Regions from separate parts of the Pseudomonas sp. ArH3a genome, predicted to be linked through region 1. Evidence: predicted binding sites of a transcription regulator. Region 1 holds the regulator's gene; the other holds the start of a gene.

Evidence for each region. Region 1 encodes sigma-54, which starts transcription at its own class of promoters, with help from an activator protein. Its sites were predicted from a motif close to ANTGGCATNNANNTTGCTNT; they were not measured.
Region 2: the regulator sigma-54 is predicted to act here: its motif matches at 9,466-9,485, upstream of flgB (flagellar basal body rod protein FlgB).

Annotation. Positions count from the first base shown of each region.
Region 1 is NZ_CP080330.1:1,325,779-1,340,657, reverse strand. It holds gene murA (UDP-N-acetylglucosamine 1-carboxyvinyltransferase) at 1-1,225, opposite strand, end outside; gene K0P33_RS06050 (BolA family protein) at 1,249-1,503, opposite strand; gene K0P33_RS06045 (STAS domain-containing protein) at 1,618-1,923, opposite strand; gene K0P33_RS06040 (ABC transporter substrate-binding protein) at 1,920-2,567, opposite strand; gene mlaD (outer membrane lipid asymmetry maintenance protein MlaD) at 2,579-3,046, opposite strand; gene mlaE (lipid asymmetry maintenance ABC transporter permease subunit MlaE) at 3,046-3,843, opposite strand; gene K0P33_RS06025 (ATP-binding cassette domain-containing protein) at 3,843-4,652, opposite strand; gene K0P33_RS06020 (KpsF/GutQ family sugar-phosphate isomerase) at 4,955-5,929, shown strand; gene K0P33_RS06015 (HAD family hydrolase) at 5,930-6,454, shown strand; gene lptC (LPS export ABC transporter periplasmic protein LptC) at 6,463-7,035, shown strand; gene lptA (lipopolysaccharide transport periplasmic protein LptA) at 7,022-7,570, shown strand; gene lptB (LPS export ABC transporter ATP-binding protein) at 7,574-8,299, shown strand; gene K0P33_RS05995 (RNA polymerase factor sigma-54) at 8,484-9,977, shown strand; gene raiA (ribosome-associated translation inhibitor RaiA) at 10,053-10,358, shown strand; gene ptsN (PTS IIA-like nitrogen regulatory protein PtsN) at 10,371-10,835, shown strand; gene rapZ (RNase adapter RapZ) at 10,838-11,695, shown strand; gene K0P33_RS05975 (HPr family phosphocarrier protein) at 11,711-11,983, shown strand; gene K0P33_RS05970 (ZIP family metal transporter) at 12,021-12,914, opposite strand; gene K0P33_RS05965 (superoxide dismutase) at 12,947-13,558, opposite strand; gene K0P33_RS05960 (hypothetical protein) at 13,560-14,003, opposite strand; gene K0P33_RS05955 (class II fumarate hydratase) at 14,031-14,879, opposite strand, start outside.
Region 2 is NZ_CP080330.1:5,402,904-5,417,782, reverse strand. It holds gene mgtE (magnesium transporter) at 1-492, shown strand, start outside; gene K0P33_RS24840 (Arc family DNA-binding protein) at 595-921, opposite strand; gene K0P33_RS24835 (PA3371 family protein) at 1,315-1,494, opposite strand; gene K0P33_RS24830 (hypothetical protein) at 1,505-1,729, opposite strand; tRNA gene K0P33_RS24825 (tRNA-Arg) at 2,053-2,129, shown strand; gene K0P33_RS24820 (MFS transporter) at 2,406-3,791, shown strand; gene K0P33_RS24815 (flagellar brake protein) at 3,853-4,602, opposite strand; gene K0P33_RS24810 (flagellar protein FlgN) at 4,699-5,169, opposite strand; gene flgM (flagellar biosynthesis anti-sigma factor FlgM) at 5,218-5,544, opposite strand; gene flgA (flagellar basal body P-ring formation chaperone FlgA) at 5,687-6,445, opposite strand; gene K0P33_RS24795 (chemotaxis protein CheV) at 6,526-7,458, shown strand; gene cheR (protein-glutamate O-methyltransferase CheR) at 7,503-8,330, shown strand; gene K0P33_RS24785 (hypothetical protein) at 8,420-9,208, opposite strand; gene flgB (flagellar basal body rod protein FlgB) at 9,527-9,934, shown strand; gene flgC (flagellar basal body rod protein FlgC) at 9,938-10,381, shown strand; gene flgD (flagellar hook assembly protein FlgD) at 10,398-11,123, shown strand; gene flgE (flagellar hook protein FlgE) at 11,155-12,471, shown strand; gene K0P33_RS24760 (hypothetical protein) at 12,813-13,751, shown strand; gene K0P33_RS24755 (ribonucleoside-diphosphate reductase subunit alpha) at 13,845-14,879, opposite strand, start outside.

The DNA of each region.
Region 1 (14,879 bases):
GTTTTTCTTCGATGCACTCGTAACCACGGTCGATGTGGTAGATGCGGTCGATCAGGGTATCGCCGTCAGCGCACAGCGCCGAGATCACCAGGCTGGCCGAGGCACGCAGGTCGGTGGCCATGACTGGCGCGCCCTTGAGCTTCTCGATGCCGGTAACGATGGCCGTGTTGCCTTCGACCTGGATCTTGGCGCCCATGCGGTGCAGTTCATACACGTGCATGAAGCGGTTTTCGAAGATGGTCTCGATCACGGCACCGGTGCCTTCGGCAATCGCGTTCAAGGAGATGAACTGCGCTTGCATGTCGGTCGGGAACGCCGGGTACGGAGCAGTACGCACGTTGACAGCTTTTGGCCGCTTGCCGTGCATGTTCAGCTCGATCCAGTCGGAACCGGTGGTGATTTCAGCACCCGCTTCCTTGAGTTTTTCCAAGACGGCTTCAAGGATGGTCGGATCGGTGTCCTTAACCTTGACGCGACCACCGGTCACGGCGGCAGCCACCAGGTAGGTGCCGGTCTCGATACGGTCGGGCATCACTTTGTAGGTGGCCGAGTGCAGGCGTTTAACACCCTCGATGGTGATGGTGTCGGTGCCGGCGCCGGTGATGTTGGCACCCATGGCGATCAAGAAGTTGGCCAGGTCGACCACTTCAGGCTCGCGCGCGGCGTTTTGCAGCACGCTGCGACCGTTGGCCAGGGCAGCGGCCATCATGATGTTCTCGGTACCGGTCACGCTGACGGTATCAAAGAAGAAATTGGCACCGCGCAAGCCGCCTTCTGGCGCCTTGGCCTTGATGTAGCCGCCTTCGACGTCGATGGTGGCGCCCATGGCTTCAAGGCCACGGATGTGCAGGTCGACCGGACGCGAACCGATGGCGCAACCGCCAGGCAACGCCACTTCGGCTTCACCAAAACGGGCAACCATCGGGCCCAGTACCAGGATCGACGCACGCATGGTTTTCACCAATTCGTACGGAGCGATCAGGGTCTTGATAGTGCGCGGGTCGATTTCGACAGACAGCTTCTCGTCGATCACCGGCTCAATGCCCATGCGACCGAACAGTTCGATCATGGTGGTGATGTCGTGCAGGTGCGGCAGGTTGGCCACAGTCACCGGGCCATCGCACAGCAGGGTCGCTGCCAGGATCGGCAAGGCGGAGTTTTTCGCACCGGAAATGCGGATCTCGCCATCAAGGCGGACACCGCCGGTAATAATCAATTTATCCATAAGAATCTCGACGCCTTGGGGGCTCAGGTGCGCTCGGCCCAGGCCGCGCGGCTGAAAAATTTCATAGTGACCGCGTGGATGCTGCCATCGGTGATCCACGGGTTCAAATGGGCATAGATCTGCTGTTGACGCTTGACCGGGCTCAGTGCCGCCAGTTCATCGCTAATCACATTCAGCTGGAAGTTGCAGCCTTCGCCTTCAACTTCAACCTGCACTTGTGAAGGAAGGCTATTCGACAGCTTTTCTTCAAGGAAGCTCTTAACTTCGTAGGCCTGCATGCTCAACCTCTATCGGCGCCAAGTGCGCACGGGTCGCACATCATACAAAAAAGCCCCGCGCCTGCGAACCCCGCATAGCAGGACTCTGACGGGGGGCCTCTTTAATAATGTGTATTAAGGATGCGCCAACAGTTCGGTAATACCGGAAACCTCGGCAATTTCGCGCATGTGCTCGGGCAACGCACGGATGCTGAACGGCTTCTTGACCGCTTCAGCATCGCGCATGAAACACAGCAACAACGACAGACCGACGCTGCTGGACTTGGTCACCGCCGAGCAATCAAGCACCAACGCAGGCGCGTTGCTGCTGTTGATCAGCGCCTGGCCCTGCTTGCGCAGGTCAGGCCCGGAGCGGTAATCGAGCACGCCACTGAGAAACAACTCACCGGCGTCGCCAAGACGAACAGCCGACTCGGTCATTGCGCAGGCTTCCCAGCTTGTTTGTCGGTTTCTTCCTTGGCCTTGGCGACTTCACCGGCCCAACCATTGATGGTTTTGTCCAGGTTGTTGCCATTGCGCTGCATCGCGTCAGCGAACTGATCGCGGAACAGCTTGCCAATGTTGATGCCGTTGATGATCACGTTACGCAGTTTCCACTCGCCGCTGATCTTCTCCAGTGTGTACTGCACAGGATAAACGGCGCCGTTGGTGCCCTTAACGGTCATGTTAACGCTGGTGCGGTCACCCGACTCATCCCCGGCCGGAGCAACGGTAATGCCCTGGTTGTTGTACTCCAGCAGGGCGTTGCCATAGAACTGGAACAGGCCCTTCTTGAAGTTTTCCTGGAATGTTTGCATCTGCGCAGGCGTAGCTTTGCGTGAATACTTGACCGTCATGATGCTGCGGGAAATGCCTTCGGCATCGACCACTGGGCCCACAATGGTATTCAGCGCATCGTAGAACTTCGTTGGGTCTTGCTTGTACTGCTCTTTGTTGGCAGTCAGGTCAGCCAACATTTTGTTGGTCGTGTCCTGCACCAGATCGTGCGCAGAACCCGCCGCGTTGGCCATCATCGGCAGTGCTGCAAGCAGCACCAGCAGGCCACGTCGCAAGGTAGAGATCATGAACAGATTCCTCATTTGGCGTCTTTATTGACCGTATTGAGCAGGAATTTACCGATCAAGTCTTCAAGCACCAACGACGACTGTGTGTCGTGGATTGTCGAACCATCCTTGAGCAAGGCTGTTTCCCCGCCCACGCTGATACCGATGTACTTCTCGCCCAGCAAACCAGCAGTGAGGATAGATGCAGTGGAGTCAGTCGGCAGATTATCTACCTTCTTATCGACTTGCATGGTCACTCGGCCGGTGAAGCTGTCGCGATCCAGATCGATTGCCGTGACCTTGCCGACGGTTACACCGGCCATGGTCACTTTGGCTCTGACAGTCAAACCGGCGATATTATCGAAGTACGCGTAAAGTTTATAAGTGTCGGCGGTGGGGCTGGCCGACAGGCCGCTGACTCGCAGGGCCAACAACAGTAAAGCCAGGATGCCAGCCAGCAAGAAAAGGCCGACACCGATTTCCACAGTGCGGTTTTGCATCAGAAATCTCCAAACATCAAGGCGGTCAAAATGAAGTCAAGGCCCAGTACCGCCAGCGAGGCGTACACAACGGTCTTGGTGGTGGCGCGACTGATCCCTTCTGAAGTGGGCTCACAGTCATAGCCTTGGAATACGGCGATCCAGGTCACTACAAAGGCGAAGACGATGCTCTTTATGATGCCGTTGAGCACGTCGCCGCTGAAGGTCACGCTGTTTTGCATGTTGCCCCAGTACGAGCCGTCATAGACGCCCAACCAGTCAACCGCCACCCACGAGCCGCCCCAGATACCGACCACGCTGAAGATCATCGCCAGCAGAGGCAGGGAAATGAAGCCGGCCCACAGGCGCGGGGCAACAATGTATTTGAGCGGGTCCACGCCGATCATTTCCAGGCTGGACAACTGCTCGGTGGACTTCATGTTGCCGATCTCGGCGGTCAATGCAGACCCTGCGCGCCCGGCAAACAGCAAGGCGGTGACAACCGGGCCGAGTTCACGCAACAGCGTCAGGGCGACCATCTGCCCCACCGCCTGCTCCGAACCGTAGCTGGAGAGGATATTGAACCCCTGCAACGCCAGCACCATGCCGATGAAAATCCCGGACACCACGATAATGACCAGGGACATCACGCCGATCGAGTGCAATTGCTTGAGCAGCAGGCCAAAACCGCCGCCGATGCCGCCGCGACCGAGCAGTGCGTGAAACAGAAAAATGGTCGAACGCCCCAGCACTTCGACCAGATCGATGCCGGAGCGACCGAAAAGGCGAACCTTCTCGAGTAAAGATGTCTTGCGCATCAGCGCTTCCCCAGAAGATCTGAGCGGTAGTCCGCTGCCGGAAAATGAAAAGGCACCGGGCCATCGGGATCGCCGGTCATGAATTGGCGAATACGCGGGTTATCAGCGTTCATCAGTTCTTCAGGCGTGCCCTGCCCCAGCACCTGACCATCGCCTACTACATAAAGGTAGTCGGCAATGCTCGCGGTTTCGGCCAGGTCGTGGGACACCACGATACTGGTAATCCCCAACGCGTCGTTGAGCAGGCGGATCAGGCGTACCAGCACGCCCATGGCGATCGGGTCCTGGCCTACAAAAGGCTCGTCATACATGAGGATTTGCGGATCCAGCGCGATGGCACGCGCCAACGCGACACGACGCTTCATGCCGCCGGACAATTCGTCAGGCATCAGGTCGATGGCGCCGCGAAGGCCGACGGCCTGCAGCTTCAGCAACACAATGTCACGAATCATCTCATCGGACAGTTGCGTGTGCACCCGCAGCGGAAACGCCACGTTTTCGAACACATCGAGGTCAGTGAACAGCGCGCCACTCTGGAACAGCACGCCCATATGCTTGCGCGCATCGAACAGATCGCTGCGCGACAGGGTCGGCAGGTTCTGGCCGTTGACCCACACTTCGCCGGCGCTAGGGCGCAATTGCATACCCATCAGGCGCAACAGGGTGGTCTTGCCGCAACCGGAAGGCCCCATGATGCCCGTGACTTTTCCGCGGGGAATGCGAATATCGACGTTATTGAAGATGCTGCGCGTCCCGCGCTTGAAGGTAAGGCCCTTCAGCTCGACCGCGTAGGCGTTATCGGCACTCATCTAATCTCCTTGGGATGCAGCCTTTCACTCAGACACCATGTTTGCGACATTCGTTTGCGACAGATGCGCAATAAATAGTTAGCCACATGGGTTGGGCGGACCGAACTGACGGCGAACTATATCACTGCTGGTACAGCGCCCCCAAGGCCGGAACAGCGCTCGTTCAGATTCGGGACAGGGAAAAAACGTTGCTGTGCACTAATCTTAGGCACTTGCAGAATAAACCCTGACGAACTTGCGTGAGGGAATTGATCATTACCGCTATAATCGCCGACTTTTCGTCAGGCTATACGATTTCAGACATGAGCCAATCCAGCGACCTTATTCAATCCGCACAACGCACCATCCGCCTCGAGCTTGAAGCCGTAGAAGGTTTGCTGGCCCATATCGACGCGGATTTCGTACGCGCCTGCGAAATGATTCTGGCCAGCAAGGGCCGCGTTGTCGTGGTCGGCATGGGCAAATCAGGCCATGTCGGCAACAAAATCGCCGCCACCTTGGCAAGCACCGGGACCACGGCTTTTTTCGTGCACCCGGCCGAGGCCAGCCACGGCGACATGGGCATGATCACCAAGGATGACATTATCCTGGCGCTGTCGAACTCCGGCAGCACTAATGAAATCGTGACCCTGCTGCCACTGATCAAACGCCTGGGCATCCAGATGATCAGCATTACCGGCAACCCGGACTCGACGCTGGCCAAGGCCGCCGAGGTCAACCTGAATGTTCACGTGGACCACGAAGCCTGCCCGCTGAACCTGGCACCGACCTCCTCCACCACCGCAGCGCTGGTGATGGGCGATGCCTTGGCAGTGGCGCTGCTGGAGTCACGCGGGTTTACCGCCGAGGATTTCGCATTTTCCCACCCGGGTGGCGCCTTGGGCCGCCGCCTGCTGCTGAAAGTCGAAAACGTCATGCACTCCGGTGATGAATTGCCTCACGTCCCGCGCGGTACCCTGCTTAAGGACGCCCTGATGGAAATGACCCTCAAGCGCCTGGGCATGACAGTCATCCTGGAATCCGATGGCCGCCTGGCCGGGGTGTTCACTGACGGCGACTTGCGCCGTACCCTGGACCGTAACCTCGACATTCAAACGGCTACGATCGACGAAGTCATGACCCCACGCGGCAAGACCGCACGCCCTGAAATGCTGGCGGCCGAAGCGCTGAAGATCATGGAAGACCACAAGATTCTTGCGCTGGTGGTCGTCGACGGTGACGATCACGCGGTCGGCGCCCTGAACATGCACGACTTGCTGCGTGCGGGAGTGATGTAAATGTCCAGCGACCTGTTGCAACGCGGTAAAAACATCAAACTGGCGATTTTCGACGTCGACGGCGTACTGACCGATGGCCGCCTGTACTTTCTCGAAGACGGCAGCGAGTTCAAGACGTTCAATACCCTCGATGGCCAAGGCATCAAGATGTTGATGGCTGCGGGCGTGCAAACGGCGATTATCAGCGGTCGAAAAACACCGGTTGTGGAACGCCGCGCACAAAACCTGGGGATTCCTTACCTGTATCAGGGCCGCGAGGATAAACTGGTGGTTCTGGACGAGCTTCTTGGACAGCTCAACCTAAGCTATGAGCAGGTCGCCTACCTGGGCGATGATCTGCCTGACCTGCCGGTCATTCGCCGGGTAGGCCTGGGCATGGCCGTCGCGAACGCCGCGGCATTTGTGCGCGAACACGCCCATGGCATCACTACCGCACGTGGCGGTGAAGGTGCTGCCCGCGAGTTCTGCGAGTTGATCCTGCGTGCCCAGGGCAGTCTTGAAGCGGCCCACGCCGCCTACCTATAGAGCTTTTTATGCTGAGCAAAAAGATTCGCAAATTTCTGTTATTCGGGGTGATCGCCGCGCTGTTCCTGGCGGTGGGCTACTGGAATATCAGCCCGGAGCGCTTTCTCGACAAGCCTGTAGTGGCCGTCGACGAGAGCGCTATCGCCTATTACGCCATCAACGCCCACACCATACAGTTCCTGCCTGACGGCAAGGTTCAGTACGAAATGACCGCCGATAAAGTCGAAAACCTCAAGGCCACGGACGTCAGCCTACTGACCAACCCCGACCTGAACCTCTACCGCGGTACCGAGTTCCCATGGCATGTCACCAGCAAGCGCGGTGAGGTGAACAAGGGTGGCACCCAGGTAGAACTGATCGACTCGGTCCGCGTTGCACGCACCGACGATAAGAACCGCGACACCATCATTACCAGCAGTCGCATGACCGTTTTCCCACAACAGCAATATGCGCAGACCGAGCAAGACGTTAGAATCGACGGCGCTGGCGGTGTATCGACTGGCAAGGGAATGAAAGCGTATTTGAAAGAAAGCAGGATACACCTGCTATCGAACGTAAGAGGACAGTATGAGGCTCGTTAAAACCCTCCCTATTTTGCTCGGTCTGGGCGCAGCACTGGGAAGCGTGAGCGCCTGGGCTCTGCCGAACGATAGCCAGCAACCGATCCACATTCAGGCTGACGATGCGCAGCTGGATGACAAACAAGGTGTGGCCACCTACACCGGCGGCGTGATCATCACCCAAGGCTCGATGAAAATCACCGGCAACACGGTGACGCTCACGCGTACCCCGGCCGGCGATATTGACGTGGTGACGTCGGTGGGCAACCTGGCCTATTTCGAACAGAAGCAGGCGCCCGCCGATACCGCCCCGATGAAGGGCTACGGCAAGACCATCCAGTACCACGCCCAGCAGAACCGCATTGTCCTGATCGATCAGGCCAAAGTGGTCAGCACCGATGGCAACACCACGGAAGGTGAAAAAATCACCTATGACACCGTGAAGCAGATCGCTCAGGCCGGCCGCGCCAATGGCAGCAAGGTCACCGCACCTCGCCCGCGTATCGACATGGTTATCCAGCCGAAGCAGAAAGCTGACGCGAAGAAGGCGAACTAACGAATGGCAACCCTGAAAGCCCAGCATCTGGCCAAGGCCTATAAAAGCCGTCAGGTCGTACGCGACGTGAGCCTGTCGATCGACAGTGGCCAGATCGTCGGCTTGCTTGGCCCGAACGGTGCCGGCAAGACCACATGCTTCTATATGATCGTCGGGCTGGTTCAGGCGGATCAAGGGCGTGTACTGATCGACGACTTGGACGTCAGCCATCAGCCCATGCACGGTCGTGCACGCGCAGGTATCGGCTATCTTCCCCAGGAAGCGTCGATCTTCCGCAAACTGTCAGTGGCCGACAACATCATGGCGATCCTTGAGACCCGCAAGGAACTCGACCGTGATGGCCGCCGCAAGGAGCTGGAAAGCCTGCTGCAGGAGTTCCATATCAACCACATTCGCGACAACCTCGGCATGAGCTTGTCCGGTGGTGAGCGTCGCCGTGTGGAAATCGCCCGCGCCCTGGCCACTGCGCCTAAGTTCATCCTGCTGGACGAGCCGTTTGCCGGCGTCGACCCGATCTCGGTCGGCGACATCAAACAGATCATCTATCACCTCAAGGCCAAGGGTATCGGCGTATTGATCACCGACCACAACGTCCGTGAGACCCTCGATATCTGTGAAACAGCTTATATCGTCAACGATGGCCAGCTGATCGCCGAAGGCGATTCCGCCACTATCCTGGCCAACGAACTGGTCAAGGAAGTGTACCTGGGCCATGAGTTCCGCCTGTAAGCACTGTGGTGTCTGGCCATTCGCCAAGGCGCGCGGGAGTCAATAAAAACCTCGTTTTTTTTATTGTTACCGCGCTCTAGGCAAAGCCCCCGATATCAGGCATATAATTTGCTTATGTTTGGCGCTCACGCGCCCTGTCGTGGATGGCGCATTGCGCCGGCGAATAAGGTGTTAAGCCCCTGCCATGAAACCATCGCTAGTCCTGAGAATGGGCCAGCAGCTGACGATGACACCGCAGCTGCAACAGGCCATCCGCCTGCTCCAATTGTCGACCCTGGACCTGCAACAGGAAATCCAGGAGGCCCTGGAGTCCAATCCGATGCTCGAACGCCAGGAAGAAGGCGACGACTTCGATAATGCAGACCCGCTGGCCGACAACATCGAGCAAAAACCCAACGCCGACGTGCAGGAACCCTCTTATCAGGAAACCGCCCCGACGGTGGATAACCTTGAGGAAGGCGAATGGAACGAGCGCATTCCCAACGAGCTTCCCGTGGACACCGCGTGGGAAGACGTCTACCAGACCAGCGCCAGCAGCCTGCCGAGCAATGATGATGACGAGTGGGATTTCACCACCCGTACGTCCGTCGGCGAGAGCCTGCAAAGCCATTTGTTGTGGCAACTGAACCTCGCGCCGATGTCGGACACCGATCGCCTGATCGCCGTCACCCTGATCGACTGCATCAATAACCAGGGCTACCTGGACGAAACCCTTGATGAAATCCTCGAGGCCTTCGACCCTGAACTGGACATTGAACTGGACGAAATCGAAGCCGTCCTGCACCGCATCCAACAATTCGAGCCCGCCGGTATCGGCGCTCGCACGCTCAGCGAGTGCCTGCTGCTGCAACTGCGCCAACTGCCGGCCAAGACCCCTTGGCTCGCTGAGGCCCAGCGCCTGGTCACCGACTACATCGACCTGCTGGGCAGCCGCGACTACAGCCAGCTGATGCGCCGCATGAAGCTCAAGGAAGACGACCTGCGCCAGGTCATTGAGCTGGTACAGAGCCTCAACCCTCGCCCGGGCTCGCAGATCGAGTCCAGCGAAGCCGAATACGTGGTTCCCGACGTGATCGTGCGCAAGGACAACGAGCGCTGGCTGGTGGAATTGAACCAGGAATCGGTGCCGCGCCTGCGCGTCAACCCGCAATACGCAGGCTTTGTGCGCCGCGCCGACACCAGCGCCGACAACACCTTCATGCGCAACCAGTTGCAGGAAGCGCGCTGGTTCATCAAGAGCCTGCAGAGCCGCAACGAAACCCTGATGAAAGTGGCCACCCAGATCGTCGAGCACCAGCGCGGCTTCCTGGAATATGGCGACGAGGCCATGAAACCGCTGGTGCTGCACGACATCGCTGAGGCGGTGGGCATGCACGAATCGACGATTTCCCGGGTGACCACGCAAAAATTCATGCATACCCCACGGGGTATTTATGAGTTGAAATACTTTTTCTCCAGCCACGTCAGCACCTCCGAAGGCGGCGAATGCTCGTCCACGGCGATCCGCGCGATCATCAAAAAACTGGTTGCCGCGGAAAATCAGAAAAAGCCGTTGAGTGACAGCAAGATCGCTGGTTTACTGGAGGCACAAGGCATTCAGGTCGCCCGTCGAACCGTCGCCAAGTACCGCGAGTCCCTCGGGATCGCGCCTTCCAGCGAGCGTAAGCGTTTGATGTGACGGGCGGGCCATAGCGTTCCAGTGGCGGGTATTCCTACCCGCCGCTTTATGCACTGGCAACGAAGGAGAAGCTGTATGCAAGTCAATATCAGTGGACACCAACTGGAAGTGACCGAACCGCTGCGCGCCTATATAGGCGAAAAGCTCAAAAGAATTGAGGGGCATTTCGACAAGATCACCAATGTGCAAGTCATCATGACTGTCGAAAAGCTGAAGCAGAAAATCGAAGCCACCTTGCGTATACCCGGCGGGGAAGTCGTCGCCAATGCTGAGCATTCAGATATGTATGCCGCCATTGACGACCTGACCGACAAGCTGGATCGCCAAATCAAAAAGCATAAGGAAAAGCAGCAGAGCCTTCTTCAGGGCACAGGCCGCTAACACTCCCCACCCATGATCCGACTTGAAACCATCCTGACCCCCGGCCGTTCCCTCGTGAACGTGCCGGGCGGCAGTAAAAAGCGCGCCCTAGAACAAATTGCCAACCTGATCGGCCGCGAAGTGCCCGAACTGGATACGCAAGCTGTGTATGAGGCACTTATCGCCCGTGAAAAACTCGGTTCAACCGGTTTTGGCAACGGTATCGCGATTCCTCACTGCCGCCTGCAAGGCTGTGAAGCCCCAGTGAGCGCCCTGCTGCACCTCGATGCACCAATTGATTTCGACGCCATCGACGGCGCACCGGTCGACCTGCTGTTCGTTCTGCTGGTCCCGCAAGCCGCCACCGATGCACACCTGGAACTGCTCCGGCAGATCGCCAGCATGCTCGACCGCAAGGAAGTACGCGACAAACTGCGCAGTGCCAGCACCAACGAGGCGCTCTATCAGGTTGTCCTGGATGAACAAAGCGGGCAGTAATCATGCGTTTGATCATCGTCAGCGGCCGTTCCGGCTCGGGTAAAAGCACTGCCCTCAACGTTCTTGAGGACAACGGCTTCTATTGCATCGACAACCTGCCTGCGGGCCTGCTGCCTGAACTGGCGGAGCGCGCGCTGATCCACACTGAATTGGCACAACCCCTGGTTGCCGTTTCGATTGACGCCCGCAACCTGCCCAGCCACCTTGAGCGATTCCCGCAATTGCTCGAGGAAGTGCGCGCCAAGCACATTCATTGCGATGTGCTCTACTTGGATGCGGACGAAGAAACGCTGCTCAAGCGCTTTTCCGAGACCCGCCGACGCCACCCCCTCAGCAGCCCGCATCGCTCCCTGGCCGAAGCCATTGAGGACGAGACCACGCTGCTCGGCCCGATCATTGACCTCGCCGACCTCAAGATCAACACCACCAGCCTGAACCTGTATCAATTGCGGGATGCCATCAAGCTGCGCCTGCTGAACCAGCCGGAGCCCGGTACCGCTTTTCTGGTCGAGTCGTTTGGCTTCAAGCGCGGCATGCCGGTGGACGCCGACCTGGTCTTTGATGTGCGTTGCCTGCCTAACCCTTATTGGAAGCCAGAACTGCGCGAACAGTCGGGGCTGGATCAGCCTGTAGCCGAATACCTGGCCGCGCAGCCGGATGTAGAGGAGATGTTCCAAGACATCTCCAGCTACCTGCTCAAATGGTTGCCGCGCTTTGCTGCGAGCAATCGGGCCTATGTCACCATTGCCATTGGCTGTACCGGCGGCCACCATCGCTCCGTCTACCTGACCGAACGCCTGGGCCAGGTGCTGCAGCAAACCCTCAAGAACGTCCAGGTTCGCCACCGCGACCTTAGCTGAAAGGACCACCCCGCGATGCCCGCTCTGGAAATTGAAATCATCAACAAGCTGGGCCTGCACGCTCGCGCTTCCGCTAAATTCGTCGGCGTTGCCGGACAATTTCCTTGCGAGATCTACGCCGGGCGCACGCCGGAGTCCATGGTCAACGGCAAGAGCATCATGTCGATGATGATGCTGGCCGCCGGCAAGGGCACCAAGATTCACCTGAAGACGCAAGGCGAGCAGGAACAGGAAGCGATGGATGCCTTGGTGGCGCTGATCAACAACTACTTCGACGAGGGTGAGTAAATCCACCCTTTGAGAGGGATGTGAGGCTGCAACAGCCTCACCCCAGAGCTGTATCCATCACCATCATTAAACAGAACCCGATGCACAACCCCAAGCTGGCAAGCTTTTCGTGACCATTGCGGCGCGATTCGGGGATCACTTCGTGAGTCACCACCAGCAACATCGCACCAGCCGCAAGCGCGAGGCCCAGCGGTAACAAAACTTCTGCCAGGCTCACCAGCCACGCGCACAACACAGCGAATACCGGCTCTACCAACCCTGACGCGGCGCCGATCAGGAACGCTTTGACCCGCGACATCCCGGCCCCGGCCAAGACCAGCGCAATCACCAAACCTTCCGGCACGTCCTGCAGGGCAATGCCCATGGCCAGGCTATCGGCATCCGGCATGCCGCCACCGGCAGAGACGCCCACCGCCATGCCTTCCGGAATGTTGTGGGCAATGATGGCGAACACAAACAGCCAGATGCGGGGTGGGATCACCGGTTTATCCGGCGTGCCCACCAGCATTTCCGGGCTGGCGCCGGAGACCTTGCGGTCGACCAGGTACAGCCCGAACGCTCCCAGCATGATCCCAAAGCTGATCAAGCCGCTGGCGCCCCAGGGCGAAAGCCCCAGGCCTTCAGCGGCAGTGATACCCGGCACGATCAGCGAAAAGGCAGTTGCTGCCAACATCACTCCAGCACCAAAGCCCAACAATGTATCGCTGAGCGCTACCGGCATCCGACGAATCACCAGCACCGGCACCGCGCCCAGCGCCGTGCCGAGCGCGCAGATCGACCCGCCCTGCAAGGCACGCAGGATGCGCGGTTCAAGGTCCAGCCAGGCCAGCCCGTGGGCCACCAGCAATGCAGTACCTGCCAATAGCAGCAGTGAGCCAAACGCATAACGAAACATTCGTCCGCTGCTGATCGCCAGTATTTCAGTGCCCATAGTCGGCCTTAGGTCGTGTTATAGGGTCAATATCAGGCCAAGGCGGCCTGGTAGCGTGCGGCGACTTCCGGCCAATTGATCACGCTGTAGAAGGCGTTGATGTATTCCGGACGACGGTTCTGGTAGAGCAGGTAGTAGGCGTGCTCCCAGACGTCCAGACCGAGGATCGGCGTATTGCCGTTCATCAGCGGGCTGTCCTGGTTGCCGCTGCTTTCGACCACCAGGGTCTTTTGTGGGGTAACGCTCAGCCAGGCCCAACCACTGCCGAAACGCGTCAGGGCAGCCTTGGTGAAGGCTTCCTTGAAACTGTCGAAACCACCCAACTGTTCCTCGATCGCTTTGCCCAGCACGCCCTCAGGTTTGCCGCCGCCTTTGGGCGACATCACCGCCCAGAACAGCGAGTGGTTAGCGTGGCCGCCACCTTGGTTGATCACTGCGGCACGCAGTTTTTCCGGCAACTGCTGGACGCTGGACACCAACTTCTCAACCGGCCAGCCCGCAAACTCAGTGCCCTCAACCGCCGCATTCAGGTTGTTGATGTAGGTCTGGTGATGCTTGGTGTAGTGGATTTCCATGGTTTGCGCATCGATGTGCGGCTCCAGGGCATCGTAGGCGTAAGGCAGGGCAGGCAAGGTGTAGGACATATCAATGTGCTCCGTAATAAGGACTGTTGCGGATCGACGCATCCGTTTGCACCGCAGCGCCACCCAACAAGCGATGGGTTCGCGGGTACTCGCCGTGATCGCTGATGAAGTTCAACAGTTCGACGTAGGTCTTGCTGCTCTGGCGCAGCGCCGCCTCGCGCAATTGCCGGCTCAGGCGCGGGTCCTGCAGGGTCTGCAGCAGGCGCTGGTGGATAGCACACAGGTACTCCGCGCTTTCCTCAGGCTGGTTCAGGCGCAGGTGCAGGTCCGCCAGGTTGTGATGGGAAATGACGCAAGCCGCCACTGCTTCGTCGGCATCCGCCCAACGCTCGAATAACACTTGAGCCAGGGCCAGGGCTTGCAAATAGGCCTCGCGAGCGTCGACCAGTTCGCCCTGCATAAAGCAGCGATTGGCCCGTTCGATCGTGCGTTTCCAGTGCTCCATGGTGAGCCTCCAAAGCAGAGTCGGTGATTACACGCCGCCCGCCGTAAGCTTTTCCGGATCCAGCAGGATCTCCAGTTGGCTACGTGACAAGTCAGTGTGCTCGAGAGCGACATCAATTACCGGACGGCCTTGCTGATAGGCCTTCTTGGCGATTTCAGCGGCTTTTTGGTAACCAATGATCGGGTTGAGTGCGGTGACCAGGATTGGGTTGCGCGACAGCGCTTCCTTGAGCTTGGCTTCGTTGACCTTGAAGCTGGCGATGGCCTTGTCGGCCAGCAAGCGGCTCGAATTGGCCAGCAGTTCAAGGCTGCTGAGCAGGTTTTGGGCGATGATCGGCAGCATCACGTTCAGCTCGAAGTTGCCGGATTGCCCCGCGACAGTAATCACCGTGTCATTGCCGATCACTTGGGCCGCGACCATGGCAGTGGCTTCCGGGATCACCGGGTTGACCTTGCCCGGCATGATCGAAGAGCCCGGTTGCAGGCCTTCCAGCTCGATTTCACCCAGGCCTGCGAGCGGTCCGGAGTTCATCCAGCGCAGGTCATTGGCGATTTTCATCAGCGAGACGGCGGTGGCTTTCAACTGGCCGGACACGGCAACGGCTGTGTCCTGGGAGCCGATCAATGCGAACAGGTTCCTGCCCGGGGTGAATTTCACGCCAGTCAGGTTGCTCAGTTGCTGGCTGAAACGCGCGGCGAATTCCGGGTGTGCGTTGATCCCGGTGCCGACCGCCGTGCCGCCCTGAGCCAGGGCCTGCAAGCTCGGCAGCAAGTCCTGCAAGTGACCGATATTGGCCTTGAGCTGCTGCGCCCAGCCGTTGAGCACCTGGCTCATGCGCACCGGCATGGCGTCCATCAAGTGGGTGCGGCCGGTCTT
Region 2 (14,879 bases), 2.7 Mb from region 1:
GCGTGGCTTGCGATCAACCTGATCACCGCCTTCATAGCTTCACGTGTGATCGGGCTGTTTGAAGGCTCCATCGAGAAGCTGGTGGCCCTCGCAGCGCTGATGCCGATTGTGGCCGGTATCGGCGGCAACTCCGGTAATCAAACCATCACCATGATCGTGCGCGCGATGGCGCTGGATCAGGTGAGTACCGCTAATTCCTCGCGCCTGCTGCGCAAAGAGTTGGCCGTGGGCCTTATCAACGGCCTGGTGTGGGGTGGTGTGATCGGTGTGGTCGCCTATTTGCTCTATGGCAGTTGGTCACTGGGCGTCGTGATGACGGCCGCCATGACCCTCAACCTGCTATTGGCGGCGCTGATGGGGGTGCTGATCCCCATGACCCTGGCGCGCCTTGGGCGCGACCCGGCGATGGGCGCCAGTGTGATGATCACCGCCATGACCGACAGTGGTGGCTTCTTCATCTTCCTGGGCTTGGCGACGATCTTCCTGCTCTGATCCCTTCCCGCGGGAGCAAATCTGCTCCCGCTTTGCTTCTTCTGCTCAAATCCCAGGCAAAAAAAAGCCAGCACAGGGCTGGCTTCGGCTTTCAGTTGCAGATCAATTGGCTTCTGCGGCCGCCTCAACGTCGTGCGCAATAAGCGAGACGAGAGCATTTTGCTGGCGGTGGGAGAGCTGACGAAAACGCTGCAGCAGTTCGCGTTCGTGCAGTGACAGCTCTGGGCTGTCCAGGCGCATGCTCAACTCTTCTCCCAGCGCACCTTCCTGAATGAGGCTTTGTTCGAGGCGCGCGATGATTTCGGAGTTCATGCTGCGGTGATGATTGCGAGCCACCTCGGCAATGCGTTCCCGCATTCCGTCTGGCAGACGTACGACGAACTTGTCAGCCGTACGGCTGGAATAAATTGCCTGTTTCAATGGGCGCATATATTTAACCGGTTAGTTCAGGGGAGCGGTTTTTGGAATTGGCCGCAAGATGAGTGTTAAGACAAGGCTCACGACCAAAGTTCAACCCGAATTGCAAAGAGGCCGCATCATGCCTCAGATTTGACATTTCCTTGGCGTCAATTCTGTGACAAATATTGAACCGCCTAAAGGCTTTATGCCAGCACTCATTTGCATTTTTGCGGACTGGTTTGAAAACTTTTCAACGAGTGATTCCGCGACGGAACTTCTCGTAAGTCCAGGCCACGACAGGGTTTGAGGCCGCACATCCTATAGCAATATGGCCTTTTGCCCTCGCATTTAAGACTAGTGGCAATTTGCCGATTTGCTAGGGCGTTGCGACATAAGGTAGGAAGGGGTGACGCGAGGAGGTTCTTAGCGCAGCACAGGATCGAACTTGATACGGCGCCCAACGATCAGCGTCAGAACCAGCAAACCAGCGAAGACGCCGGCGGCTATGAGGGCTGTTGTTTGGCCGTCTTGAGAGGGTGTGCTCAGGCCAAATAGGCCGGCTGCCAGGGTCAGGCACAGGAATAACCAGGCGGGTTTCGTCATAAAGGTTTCCTCAGAAAACCCAGTGTTCAGAGACGGGGGCTGCCTGAGTGTCTTGGGCCACACGAATTGGCGACTGCACAGTGGGGTTCATCACCGCCAATTGCGGACGCTGTTGCAGGTGGTGAGGCACCGGCTGGCTGATTTGCGCGACGTCATCTTGGGTTGCTTGAAAATGGAACATGACCAGTGCAGCCAGGGCCACAGCGTTGAGGCTTAACAGTAGGGCGCTGTTCATGTTCTTGTTCTCCGCAGTGGCTGGGCCGAATGGTTTTGTAGGATAAGTACTGCAGGTCCCGTGCCAATCTTTTATATCAATAAAAACAATAAGTTAGGTGTTATTTTTAGTCATGCTACGTTGCAATTTGCAATGCGGCTATTTTGCAGGAGTGCAATTTGCACGATAGCGCCAAGTGCCCGGGTTTACTCGGCGAAACTGTAATCCCCACGACAAGGATCGGCCTACACTCAAAAAGCCAACGGACGACATGACAAAACCGACCTCGGCCGTTAACATGCACGCCGTCCGTCGCTGCGCTTCTTGCCCGATGGCTGTCATTTGTCCCAGTAGCTCAATTGGATAGAGCATCCCCCTCCTAAGGGGAAGGTTGGCCGTTCGAACCGGCCCTGGGACACCAGATTCAACGCTGAAAAGCCCCGTACAGATTGCTCTGGCGGGGCTTTTTTGTGGGTGCTCGTCAAACACCGGTCGAACCTTGCCGGCGATCGGTGTTCACAGCAGGTGCGCGATGTATTTATCGCCATCTTTGTACCTTGCACGCGGCCAGGCAACGTCTGAGCTATTAAGCAAAATATTCCCCGGATACCGATTTATCGCCTGTCCGGACCCGGCAACCCCGGACTATCATGCCGGTAGCCCTGTCACCCACTGCAAGGAGCCGCTCGGAACGCCGATGCGCCAAATCTGGAAATCTTTTCGAGCCCTTTATTTCGCCTCCTTGATGATGCTGATCGGCTCCGGCCTGCTCAGTACTTACCTGGCCCTGCGCCTCGCTGCCGACCATGTCGACAGCCTGTGGGTGGGTGCGCTGATGGCGGCCAACTACTTTGGCCTGGTGCTGGGCGGCAAGATCGGGCACCGCCTGATCGCCCGGGTCGGGCATATTCGCGCGTATGCCACCTGTGCCGGGATTGTCGGTGCGGCGGTGTTGGGCCATGGCCTGATCAACTGGCTGCCGGCCTGGATCGTGCTGCGGATGATCGTGGGCCTGGGGATGATGTGCCAGTACATGGTCATCGAAAGCTGGCTCAATGAGCAGGCGGACGCCAAGCAGCGTGGCGTGGTGTTCAGTGGCTATATGATCGCGTCCTATCTCGGCCTGGTACTGGGCCAGTTGATCCTAGTGATGCACCCCGAGCTCGGTCTCGAGTTGCTGATGCTGGTCGCCCTGTGTTTTGCGCTGTGCCTGGTGCCGGTAGCCATGACCCGGCGGATTCACCCGGCGCCCCTGCATCCTGCGCCGATGGAGCCGCGCTTCTTTATCAAACGTGTGCCGCAGTCACTGAGCACGGTGTTGGGCGCAGGGTTGATCGTCGGTTCGTTCTACGGTTTGGCGCCGCTCTATGCCTCGCAGCAAGGCCTGACCACCGAGCAAGTCGGTCTGTTTATGGGTAGCTGCATTTTTGCTGGGCTGTTGGTGCAGTGGCCGTTGGGTTGGTTATCGGACCGCTATGATCGAGCCTTGCTGATTCGTTGCTTTGCCTTGTGCCTGGCGGTGGCTGCATTGCCGTTGGCGGTGTTGACCAAAGTGCCTTTGGAAGTGCTGTTTGTGGCCGGGTTCCTGTGTTCCCTGGTGCAGTTCTGCCTGTATCCGCTGGCGGTGGCGTTTTCCAATGACCATGTTGAAGGCGATCGTCGGGTCTCGCTGACCGCCATGTTGCTGGTGACCTACGGCATCGGCGCAAGTATTGGGCCGCTGTTGGCTGGTGTGGTCATGAAGCTATTCGGCAGCCACATGCTGTATGCGTTTTTCAGCCTGTGTGCGTTGATCCTGGTGTGGCGTATCCGGCCGAAGGCGGTGACCAACCTGCATCAGGTGGACGATGCGCCGCTGCACCACGTGGCGATGCCCGACAGCATGTCCAGCTCGCCGCTGGTGGCGTGCCTGGACCCGCGAGTAGACGAAGCCGTGGTACAGGAGCAAATGCAGACCGTTGTCCCGGACCCAGAGCCTGAAGCTGATCCGCAACAACCGGCGGATGAGCCGGCTTTTGAAGGTCCGCCGGAGCCTCTGGGACCGGACGAGCATCCTCATGACTTGAGCAGGGCACGCCCCTGAAAGCAAAAACGGGCAGATCCCATCAGGATCTGCCCGTTTTTTTTGCCGCGACCTTTAAGGCTTAAAGGTCGTCGTCTTTGTCAAAGCGCCGCGCTTCACGCTGCAACTGGTACACAAACCGCTCCACCTGCCGTTGCACCAGGCCGCTCATGTTGTGGAAGCGCACACCGGCGAATGTGGTGTTGATCTTGTCTTCGAGGTGCAAGTAGCGCAGCTCGACGGAGGTGGTCATGCTGCCGAAGGGCAGGGCGGCGATAAAGCGATCGTAGACCTGGCCCAGTTGCAGGCGCTCGGAAATATCGCCCTCAAAGCGCAATTTGCAGCCGGTGGCGGAGATATCCAGCAACTTGCCGCTGATCGGCGCCTTGAGTTTCTCGCCACCCAGCTCGATGTTGACCAATTGCGCCAGCTTCAAGGCGGCGCGAAAAGCATTGCGACGCTGATGGTAGACCACTTCGTCGGGCATGCTGCCGGTGTAGATGCGATGGCCGTCTTTTTCGCTGATCGTCAGCGTGCCATTGCTTTCCCAGGCGACGCGTACGCCGTCATGAAAGCCTTCGATGCGGAACGGTTCGCCATTCTCAAGATAGCGTTCACCGTCGCGGGGGATCATTTCGTCCAGGGCCAGCGTCTTGCTGTCCCGGTCAACGTCCACCAAGTAGCTTTGGAAGCGCTGGCTGCGTTCGTGGAAAGTGATGATCAGCGGATCATGGCTTTCTTGCAGCATGCGCAACGTGCTGGCGATTTCCAGAGGCGTGGTGAGCACCTTGGGTGGCTGCGGGGCATCTTCCGCATTAAGGGCGTTGAACACGGTTCTTCCATCTCCAGACAAAATACGACTACACGCAAGAACCGGCATTTTGCCAGCATGTAGCGCGCCTTGGATAGGGCGCGCTGTAAACCAGTGTCAGGCCTGGCTGCGGGTGCTTGGCTTGACCAGGCGCGAGGTTGAGCCTTGGGCGTTGTAAAGGGCCGGAGGCTCTCCGCCGTGAAGTATGCGCAACTGGTTGGCGGTCGTGGCTTGCTGCAGCTGGATCGACTGACCGTTGAGCAGGTTGGCGTCCTGACACTCGGTGAGCAATTGGTTGAGTGCGGTGCTCTGCGCCAGCAACTGATCGCCGACTGAGGAGTGGCTAGCCAGTTGTGCGAGGCCGTCGTGATCAGCCGGTAGGCCGAGGCTGATGAGAATCTCGCTGCGCTTTTTGCCATGCTGCTCCAGCAGCACAATCAGCGACTGCTTGCGCGCCAGAATTTCTTCCAGCAAGCGCATGTCCCGGCCATAGAGTGCCAGGGATTCTTCTTTCAGCAGCTCGAGCAAATGTTGCGTCGGCGCCAGATCATCAATGATCAGTTCAAGCAAATGTTCGTCGTGGTGCATGGCTGGCCTTGGGTTTTAAGCGTCCAAAAGCCCTGCGCAGGCCTTTGCCTAGCGCTCGGCTTCGAAGTTAAGCAGCTTGCTGGCTACACGGTTGCTGTCGACTTTATAGCTGCCATCGGCGATTGCCTGTTTCAACTCGGCCACGCGGGCTTTATTGACAACCGGTTGGTCGCGCAGCGAGTCAGTGACCTTCTGCAACTGTTGAGCCTCATTGCTCAGGTGTACCGATTCCCCGCTTTGGCTGGCGCTGGCCTGTTCGGTCTTGGCGGCGGGCGCTGGCTGGGCCTTGGCTTCTACGCTGTCCTTGGCACCGCTGGTGCGCGTATTGCCGGGCAATGCCGGGGTGTTATTCAAACGACTGAAATCGATGACCATGATAAAAAAACCTCTGGGTATTTGGACGCTTGCCATGTTTTCGGCCATACCCGAACAAACTTTAGGCTCGAATGACAATAAACCTGTACAGGTCGACATCCAACGCACAGTGTAGGAAAACCTGACGCTTGATACCAGTGATCTATAAAGCTACCTCGACTTGGCCCGGCGCGGTAACTTGAGCCTTGATCACGCGATTGGAGTTGAGGTTCTTGACTCGTATCTGTTCGCTCATCCCTCCGTTGGACAGCGCTTCGCCTGGCATCTTTACCATCAGCCCGCCACTGCTGGCCGAAATCACCACTTGGTCACCCTTGCGAATCACTTCAGCCTGTTCCAGGTGGACGAGCGTTATCACCTGGTCGGTGACCATTGGTCGGGTAAGTTTTTGCCCGACGGCTTGGTCCACAGAGGTGAGGTAGCCCTGGCTGATCAGGCTTATGTCCCGTTCGCGCAGCGCAACGTCTTCAAAACCGATGATACCGGTGCGTTTGAGCGGGCGTGTGACGACCACTACATCGCGGAACAGCTTGACCTGGGCCGGTACGAATACGGTCCAGGGCGAAGCGCCGTCGCAACGCACTTTTACCGTCACGCGGCCGATGGGCTGGGCGGGGCTTTCCAGGGTGGCTGTCAATTCCTTGTCGCACATTGGCATGCGTAGGCGCGGGTCCAATTGGCTGACCTGGATTTCATAACGGCCAGGCGTCTGAGTGGTCGCCAAATAATCTTCTACAGTGAACTCAAGAAAGCCTTGAGTGACGCCGATAAGGAGATCAGGCAAGGTGACATTATCTGCACGGGCCGCCGTGCCCGAGCTCAAGGCGAGCAACGCCATCGTGACGCAGAGCAATCTGCGGTACCGTGGCAGGCGTCGGGAAACTGTCGTTTTAAAGTTCATAAATCAATAAATAGCAAAGCTCGTGCCGTTTTGTGTTGGGTACGCTTCGTACCTCTAGGTTTTAGCGTAGGAGTCTGGGCATGGCAGGAGTAATGGATTCAGTAAACCAGCGCACACAGCTGGTAGGGCAGAATCGCCTGGAGTTGTTGCTGTTCCGCCTCGATGGCAAGCAGCTGTATGGCATTAATGTGTTTAAAGTGCGGGAGGTGCTGCAGTGCCCCAAACTGACGATCATGCCCAAGTCCAGTCCGGTGGTATGTGGCGTGGCCAACATCCGTGGTGCGACCATCCCCATTCTTGATCTGGCCTTGGCCACCGGTTCTGCAGGTTTGCAGGACCGCCAGAGCCCGTTCGTGATCATTACCGAATACAACACCAAGACCCAGGGTTTCCTGGTGCGCTCGGTGGAACGCATCGTCAACATGAACTGGGAGGAGATCCATCCGCCGCCCAAGGGCACCGGCCGCGATCACTACCTCACGGCGGTGACGCGGGTCGATAACCAGTTGGTCGAAATCATCGACGTGGAGAAAATCCTCGCCGAAGTGGCGCCGACCTCGGAATCCATTTCGGTGGGTGTCGTCGACGCTGAGACGGCGCACAAGGCGATCTCGTTGCGCGTGCTGACCGTGGACGACTCCTCGGTCGCGCGCAAGCAGGTGAGCCGTTGCCTGCAAACCGTGGGTGTGGAAGTGGTGGCCCTCAACGATGGTCGCCAGGCCTTGGATTACCTGCGTAAGCTGGTGGATGAAGGCAAGAAGCCGGAAGAAGAATTCTTGATGATGATCTCCGACATCGAGATGCCGGAAATGGATGGCTACACGCTCACGGCCGAGATTCGCAACGATCCACGCATGCAAAAGTTGCATATCATCCTGCATACTTCGTTGTCGGGTGTATTCAATCAGGCGATGGTCAAGAAGGTCGGTGCTGATGACTTTCTGGCCAAATTCCGCCCTGATGACCTGGCATCCCGGGTAGTCGACCGGATCAAGGCAGCAGATCATGGCTAAGGGGCTTTTTCCCTGGCGGTCTTACGATTTTAGAGGCGGTATCAGTGTCTACGGGTAATTTGGATTTCGAACAGTTCCGGGTCTTCCTGGAAAAAGCCTGTGGCATATTGCTTGGTGAAAACAAGCAGTACCTGGTATCCAGTCGTCTCAACAAACTGATGGAGCAGCAGGGCATCAAGTCCCTGGGTGAGTTGGTGCAGCGCATCCAGGGCCAGCCGCGCAGCGGGCTAAAGGAAATGGTGGTGGATGCCATGACCACCAACGAAACCCTGTGGTTTCGCGACACCTACCCCTTCGAAGTGCTCAAGAACAAAGTGCTGCCGGAAGCCATCAAGGCCAGCCCGGGCCAGCGCCTGCGCATTTGGTCGGCCGCCTGTTCCTCAGGGCAGGAACCGTACTCGATCTCGATGTCCATCGACGAGTTCGAGCGCACCAACATGGGCCAACTGAAGGCTGGGGCGCAAATTGTCGCCACTGACTTGTCAGGCTCCATGCTCACCAACTGCAAGACCGGCGAGTACGACAGCCTGGCCCTGGGCCGTGGTTTGTCACCGGAACGCCTGCAACGTTTCTTCGACCCGAAAGGGGCCGGGCGTTGGGCGGTCAAGGCGCCGATCAAGAGCCGAGTGGAGTTTCGCTCGTTCAACCTGCTCGATAGCTATGCCAGTCTGGGCAAGTTCGACATGGTGTTTTGCCGCAACGTACTGATTTACTTCTCGGCTGAAGTGAAGAAAGACATCCTGTTGCGTATCCACGGTACGCTCAAGCGCGGTGGTTACCTGTTCCTCGGTGCATCCGAAGCACTGAATGGTCTGCCGGATCATTACCAAATGGTGCAGTGCAGTCCCGGTATCATTTACCAAGCCAAGTGATCGGCGCTGGAGCATAAAAAACGGGAGGCCCGCAAAGGCCTCCCGTTTTTTATGCGCTCAAAGTGTTGACGACACCTGGTCGTCGTCACTCAGGGCCTGAGCGTCATTCGGATATTTCCCAGGGAAAGACGATGAACACCGCTGGGAACCGCCTCATTGAAAATACCTAGCCGCCCGGCTGTGTCGGAGGCGGAGGCGGTGAAGGTTGCTCGCCCGGTTTGCGGCGAGGCTTGGGTAATGTTCTGGACATTGACGGTGCTTATCCGCAGACCGTTCATCGTCATATATAGGCTCGAACCATCGGAGGTTGGGCCGCCTCCAATCACATCAAAGCTGAAATCATACGTGCGCCCTGCAGTCACCTGCACGGGACGGGTAATGATATGGGAACGGGTTGCCTGGCTGTTGGGCACGTCAACGACCACGCTTGAATTGAGAACGTGCAGCAACCCGCCGGCGTAAGGCCCCTGGGGTACCCAGCCCTGGAAAGTGCCATTGCTGAAATCCCATATTGTGGTTGGAGTTGGCACGATGATGGGGAGTGAGTTGATACGCACTCTGGCGGTCGGCGCGGGGGTAATTAGCTGTCCGCGTCTTATCTGCAGCAGCAAACTTACAACCGTGCCCGTGCTGGCTTCAACAAAGGTTTTAGGTATCAGAATCTCGCGCCGGGGGGCGTTTTGGGCAACTGCAAAGCTTTGGTTGTACTCGCCGCCGAGGACGCTGCTGCTCAATGTCAGATAGATCATGTCGCCGGCTTGGACGGGGAAATCGAGCGTCAACTTGGCGCTGTCGCCGAGAATAAGCAGGGTGTTCAGATTCGGGATGGGGACCACTGAATCTTGTTCGTTAAATTTTGGAGGCGGAATGTTCAACATTTTTAACCTCTGCCAGGCACGGTGGGACGTCTGCTAATAAGGCATTCGAGGCGACGTACAGCGCAACTGTCAGAAATGACAGTGCAGACAAGTGGTCACTCAACAACCTCGACGTTCGCCTCTCACCGTTGCCGCCGCCAGTAAAGCGGCAACCGCCATTGCCGCTTTACTGGCGCCACGCGGAAGACCGTTGCCGCTTTTCTGGCATTGCCGCTGGCAAACATCCCGCAACCCCTTGAATTACGGGCCTTAAGGGAATTGGCATGCGCCTTGCTATAACCCAGATACGAAAAGCAGGTCAGCCTAAAGGTTTCCGCCATGAGCATCAGCTTCGATAAAGCGCTCGGTATCCACGAACAAGCCCTGGGCTTCCGCGCCCAGCGTGCTGAAGTCCTGGCCAACAACATTGCCAACGCCGATACCCCGAACTACAAAGCTCGGGACTTGGACTTCTCCGCCGTGCTCGCCGCACAGCAGGACAAGAACAAGAACGGCACCTTCGCCTTGAATATGACCAATAGCCGTCATATCGAAGCGCAAGGCCTGAGCAGTGGCGACGAGTCGCTGCTGTATCGCACGCCGATGCAGCCATCGATCGACCAGAACACCGTCGACGCCCAGCTGGAGCAATCGGCCTACGCCGAGAACTCGGTGAACTTCCAGGCCAGCTTCACCCTGCTCAACAGTAAATTCAAAGGGCTGATGTCAGCCCTGCGTGGAGAGTAAGCCATGTCTTTAGCCAGTGTTTTCAATATTGCCGGCAGTGGCATGAGCGCGCAGACCACGCGCCTGAACACCGTCGCCAGTAACATCGCCAACGCCGAGACCGTGTCTTCGAGCATTGACCAGACCTACCGCGCCCGTCACCCGGTGTTTGCCACCATGTTCCAGGGTGGCCAGAGCGGCGGTAGCGATTCACTGTTCCAGAACCAGGATGCGGCGGGCCAAGGCGTGCAGGTGCTTGGTGTGGTCGAAGACCAGAGCAACCTGGAAGCCCGTTATGAGCCTAACCATCCCGCCGCGAACGAAAAGGGTTATGTCTACTACCCCAACGTCAACGTGGTCGAGGAAATGGCCGACATGATTTCCGCCAGCCGCTCGTTCCAGACCAACGCGGAAATGATGAACACCGCCAAAACCATGATGCAGAAGGTCCTGACCCTGGGTCAGTGATAAGGGGCGCCAAATAATGGCCATCGTTGATACCACTAACAACACGGCAGTCCAGAACCTTTTTAACGCCAAGGTCAAGACTGCGACGGACAACAGCGGTGTCGGTGCTGCTTCCAAGGCCGCGACGGGTAACCAGTCGCTCGGCAAGGACGCATTCCTGCAACTGCTGGTGACCCAGCTCAAAAACCAGAACCCGCTGTCGCCTCAGGACAACGGTGCGTTCGTGGCGCAACTGGCACAGTTCAGCAGCCTGGAAGGCATCAACACCCTGAACGACTCGGTGAATGCGATCTCCAGCAACTTCAGTTCGTCGCAAGCGCTGCAAGCGTCGTCGCTGGTAGGGCGCTCGATCATCACCCAGACCGACAAGGCCATGGTTGATACCAGCAAGAGCATGACCGGCTCAGTGGCGGTGACGGCGGCGACGGGCAACGTCTCCGTGAAGATCACCGACAAGGACGGCAACGTGGTACGCACCCTCGACATGGGTGCGCAGAGTGCCGGCGATGCCAGCTTTATCTGGGATGGCAAGAACGACAAAGGTGAGGTCGCGCCTGCTGGCACTTACACCTTCAATGCCACCACCAAGAGCGACAAGGGCGACTCGGTTGCCCTCGCTACTTCGCTGCCAGCCACGGTAACCAGCGTGACTTTGAGCAAGACCGGCGGCGAAATGCTGCTCAACCTTGCTGGCGGCATGGGCAGCGTCAAGCTGTCGCAAATTCAGACTATCGGTACATAGAGCCGGCTAAATACGGCAGAGGGAGAGAAACATGTCTTTTAATATCGGCCTTAGCGGCCTCTATGCGGCCAACAAACAACTGGACGTGACCGGCAACAACATCGCCAACGTTGCGACCACTGGCTTCAAGTCGTCCCGTGCGGAATTCGCGGATATCTACGCGGCCTCCAAGCTGGGCACCGGCCAGAACAGCATCGGCAATGGTGTGAACCTGGCGGCGGTGTCTCAGCAGTTCACCCAGGGCGACGTTAACGGCAGTGGCGGTATTCTGGACATGGCGATCCAGGGTGGCGGCTTCTTCGTACAGAAGGGCAGCGACGGTTCGCTGGAATACACCCGCAGTGGTGCTTTCCGTGCTGACAAAGACGGCTATATCACCAACAACACCGGCACCTCGCGTCTGCAGGGTTATGCCGCGGATGAGAATGGCAAGATCACTAAGGGCGGCCTGGTCGACCTGCAACTGAACCTGTCGAACCTGCCACCGAAGGCCTCCACCAAGGTGGACTCCAGCAGTAACCTGAACTCCTCGTCGCCGGTGATCGATCAGACCAAGAACCCGTTTGATCCAACCAAGTCCGAGACCTTCACCACGCAATACAGCACCACATTGTACGATTCCCAGGGCAACGCACACCCGATGGTGCAGTACCTGGTGAAAACCGATGCCAACCAGTGGCAGGCCTACACCTTGATCGATGGCCGCAATCCTGATGGTTCGGCCCCTACCGGTACTGGTGCTGGCGTGACGGCGCCTGTGCCGTCGACCTTGAGCTTCGATGGTGCCGGTAATCTCAAGAGCATCGTGACCGGGGGGGTTGCCGGTAACACCTTGACCATCAAGGATTGGGTACCTGGCACGGTGACCGATGGCGTATGGAAGGCTAACGATGCGACGGCGAACAAAGACGGCATCGCCATTAACATGGGCACCGTCACCCAGTACAACTCGGCCAGCTACCGTAACCCACCGGTTACCGATGGCTACGCCACCGGCCAGATCACCGGCCTGAAGATCGATGGCAGCGGTGTGCTGTTCGCCACCTTCAGTAACCAGCAGAGCAAGGCTATCGGCCAGATCTCCCTGGCCAGCTTTAACAACGAGCAGGGCTTGCAGCCAGCCGGCGGCACTACCTGGAGAGAGACTTTCGCGTCGGGCCAGCCGGGTTACGATTCCCCGCAATCCGGTACCCTGGGTTCGATCGTGGCCAACTCCCTGGAGAACTCCAACGTCAACCTGACCAGCGAGCTGGTGGACCTGATCAAGGCCCAGAGCAACTACCAGGCGAACGCCAAGACCATCTCCACCCAGAGCACCATCATGCAGACCATCATTCAGATGACCTGATATCGTCGCTCAAGTACCAGCGCACACAAAAAAGGCCCCTCGATCGAGGGGCCTTTTTTGTGTGCGCTACTTAGTCATTTACTGCTTGTTTCATCTTGCCCCGATGCGGGAACGCGTAACGCCAATTTCGCCACGTATGAGCCAACGGACGAACGTCGTCCAGCGACTATAGGGGTAAGTAAATGGCGGGCTATGCACTGTGGGAGGGAAGCGCGCGTGGAGCGCGTGGTTTCGACGCGACTGTCTATGGCGGCACGTATGGGCGGCAAAGTCCGGCGTATGGGGCCAACGATGACAAGGCTGCCAAAACGGAGTCGGTCAGGCAACTGCTCAGTGAATTGATGGATGCCGAAAAAACATCCAAGAGCCAGACGGCTCAAGACCTTCGCAACAAGTTGAATGATAAGCGCGAAGAGCTGGGTGACGAAAAATTCAAAGAGATCATGAAAGAGCTGATGGAAAAGGCTGACGTTTCTTGGTTGGAGTATATGCGCCGCCTGATGAAGTTGTGGTTTCCAGAAATGGATGATGCATCTCCAACACCATCACCGCCTTCCCCCGCGCCATCGCCTGGCGGAGGTGGCGGAGGCGGCGGCGGTGGCAGGGCCAGTCCAAACAATTTTGGTCCCAGCCAGCCCATGAGTAACCTGCCGGTTACCGAAGGCTCCAAGCACTTCAACTACAAGCCTGATCAAAGTAATCCAGGGAAAAAACCAGACAATATCTGGAGTGGGTTCAGCCAGGGGCCGGACGGTAACTGCGTCACCGTTTCAGCGATAAAGGGCGCAATGATGAAGTTTGGTCAGAAGCCCACTGACGTTTTCAAGGAGGTGAAAGAGACGGCCAATGGTTATCAGGTGAAAATGCGTGACGGCTTCGAACTCAATTTATCCAAGGACGAATTGAAGCAAGCGGCCAGGTATGCGCAGTTCAAGGGCGATAATCCGCAGATGTTGACTGATGCCAACTTCATGTTTGCGGCGAGTGCCAAGCGCGCGCAGATGGAAGGCAATGGCCTGGACGACAACCCGAATGAATCGAAAAAGAGCTTTGCCCATGCGATGCAAAGCCTGAATAACGGCGAAATGCCCCACGAAGCGTTGGATCGCCTGGGGTTGAAAGGGCTTTACCGGCAGTCTTCGAGCAGTGAGCTGGCGAGCGGTAAGCTCGGTGTCGTGGCCTATGATCGCCACTCGATGGCGGTCATCGATGGGCGAGTGGAGTTGTGGGGAAGACGAGGTGGCGCGCCGAAGCAGGGTATTGCGTACGCGTTCCTCTAGGGGCGAGAAACGAAAAAGCCCGATAAACCCCATGCAATCAGGGTCTATCGGGCTTTTTCAATCCAGGGCGTTCAAGCCCTGGATTGGCTCAGCTTATTGGCAAGCTTCGCAATCCGGCTCATCAATCGCGCAGGCCTTTGGCACAGGTGCCGGGCCGGCTGGCGCTGCGAGTACCGAATCATCACCGTGGTTGCCGCTGGACACTGCGTTCAGCTTACCGGTGTTGATGGTCGACTTCTCGGTGCTGGTCGCGGCCAGGGCACGGAGGTAGTAAGTGGTTTTCAGGCCACGGTACCACGCCATGCGGTAGGTCACGTCGAGCTTCTTGCCCGAAGCGCCGGCGATGTACAGGTTCAGCGACTGAGCCTGGTCGATCCACTTCTGACGACGGCTGGCGGCGTCAACGATCCACTTGGTGTCCACTTCGAAGGCAGTTGCGTAGAGCTCTTTGAGTTCTTGCGGGATGCGCTCGATCTGTTGCACCGAACCGTCGTAGTACTTCAGGTCGTTGATCATGACCGAGTCCCACAGGCCGCGGGCTTTCAGGTCGCGAACCAGGTACGGGTTGATCACGGTGAATTCGCCCGACAGGTTCGATTTCACATACAGGTTCTGGTAGGTCGGTTCGATCGACTGCGATACGCCGGTAATGTTGGCGATGGTCGCGGTCGGTGCGATGGCCATGATGTTGGAGTTACGAATGCCTTTCTGCACACGGGCACGTACCGGCGCCCAGTCCAGGGATTCGTTCAGGTCAACGTCGATGTACTTCTGGCCACGTTGCTCGATCAGGATCTGTTGCGAATCCAGCGGCAGGATGCCTTTGGACCACAGTGAACCCTGGAACGTCTCGTAGGCACCGCGCTCGTCGGCCAGGTCGCAGGAAGCCTGGATCGCGTAGTAGCTGACCGCTTCCATGGACTTGTCGGCGAACTCGACCGCAGCATCCGAACCGTAAGGAATGTGCTGCAGGTACAAAGCGTCCTGGAAGCCCATGATGCCCAAGCCAACCGGACGGTGCTTGAAGTTGGAGTTCTGCGCCTGTGGTACCGAGTAGTAGTTGATGTCGATAACGTTATCGAGCATGCGAACGGCGGTGTTCACGGTGCGTGCAAGCTTCACGGTGTC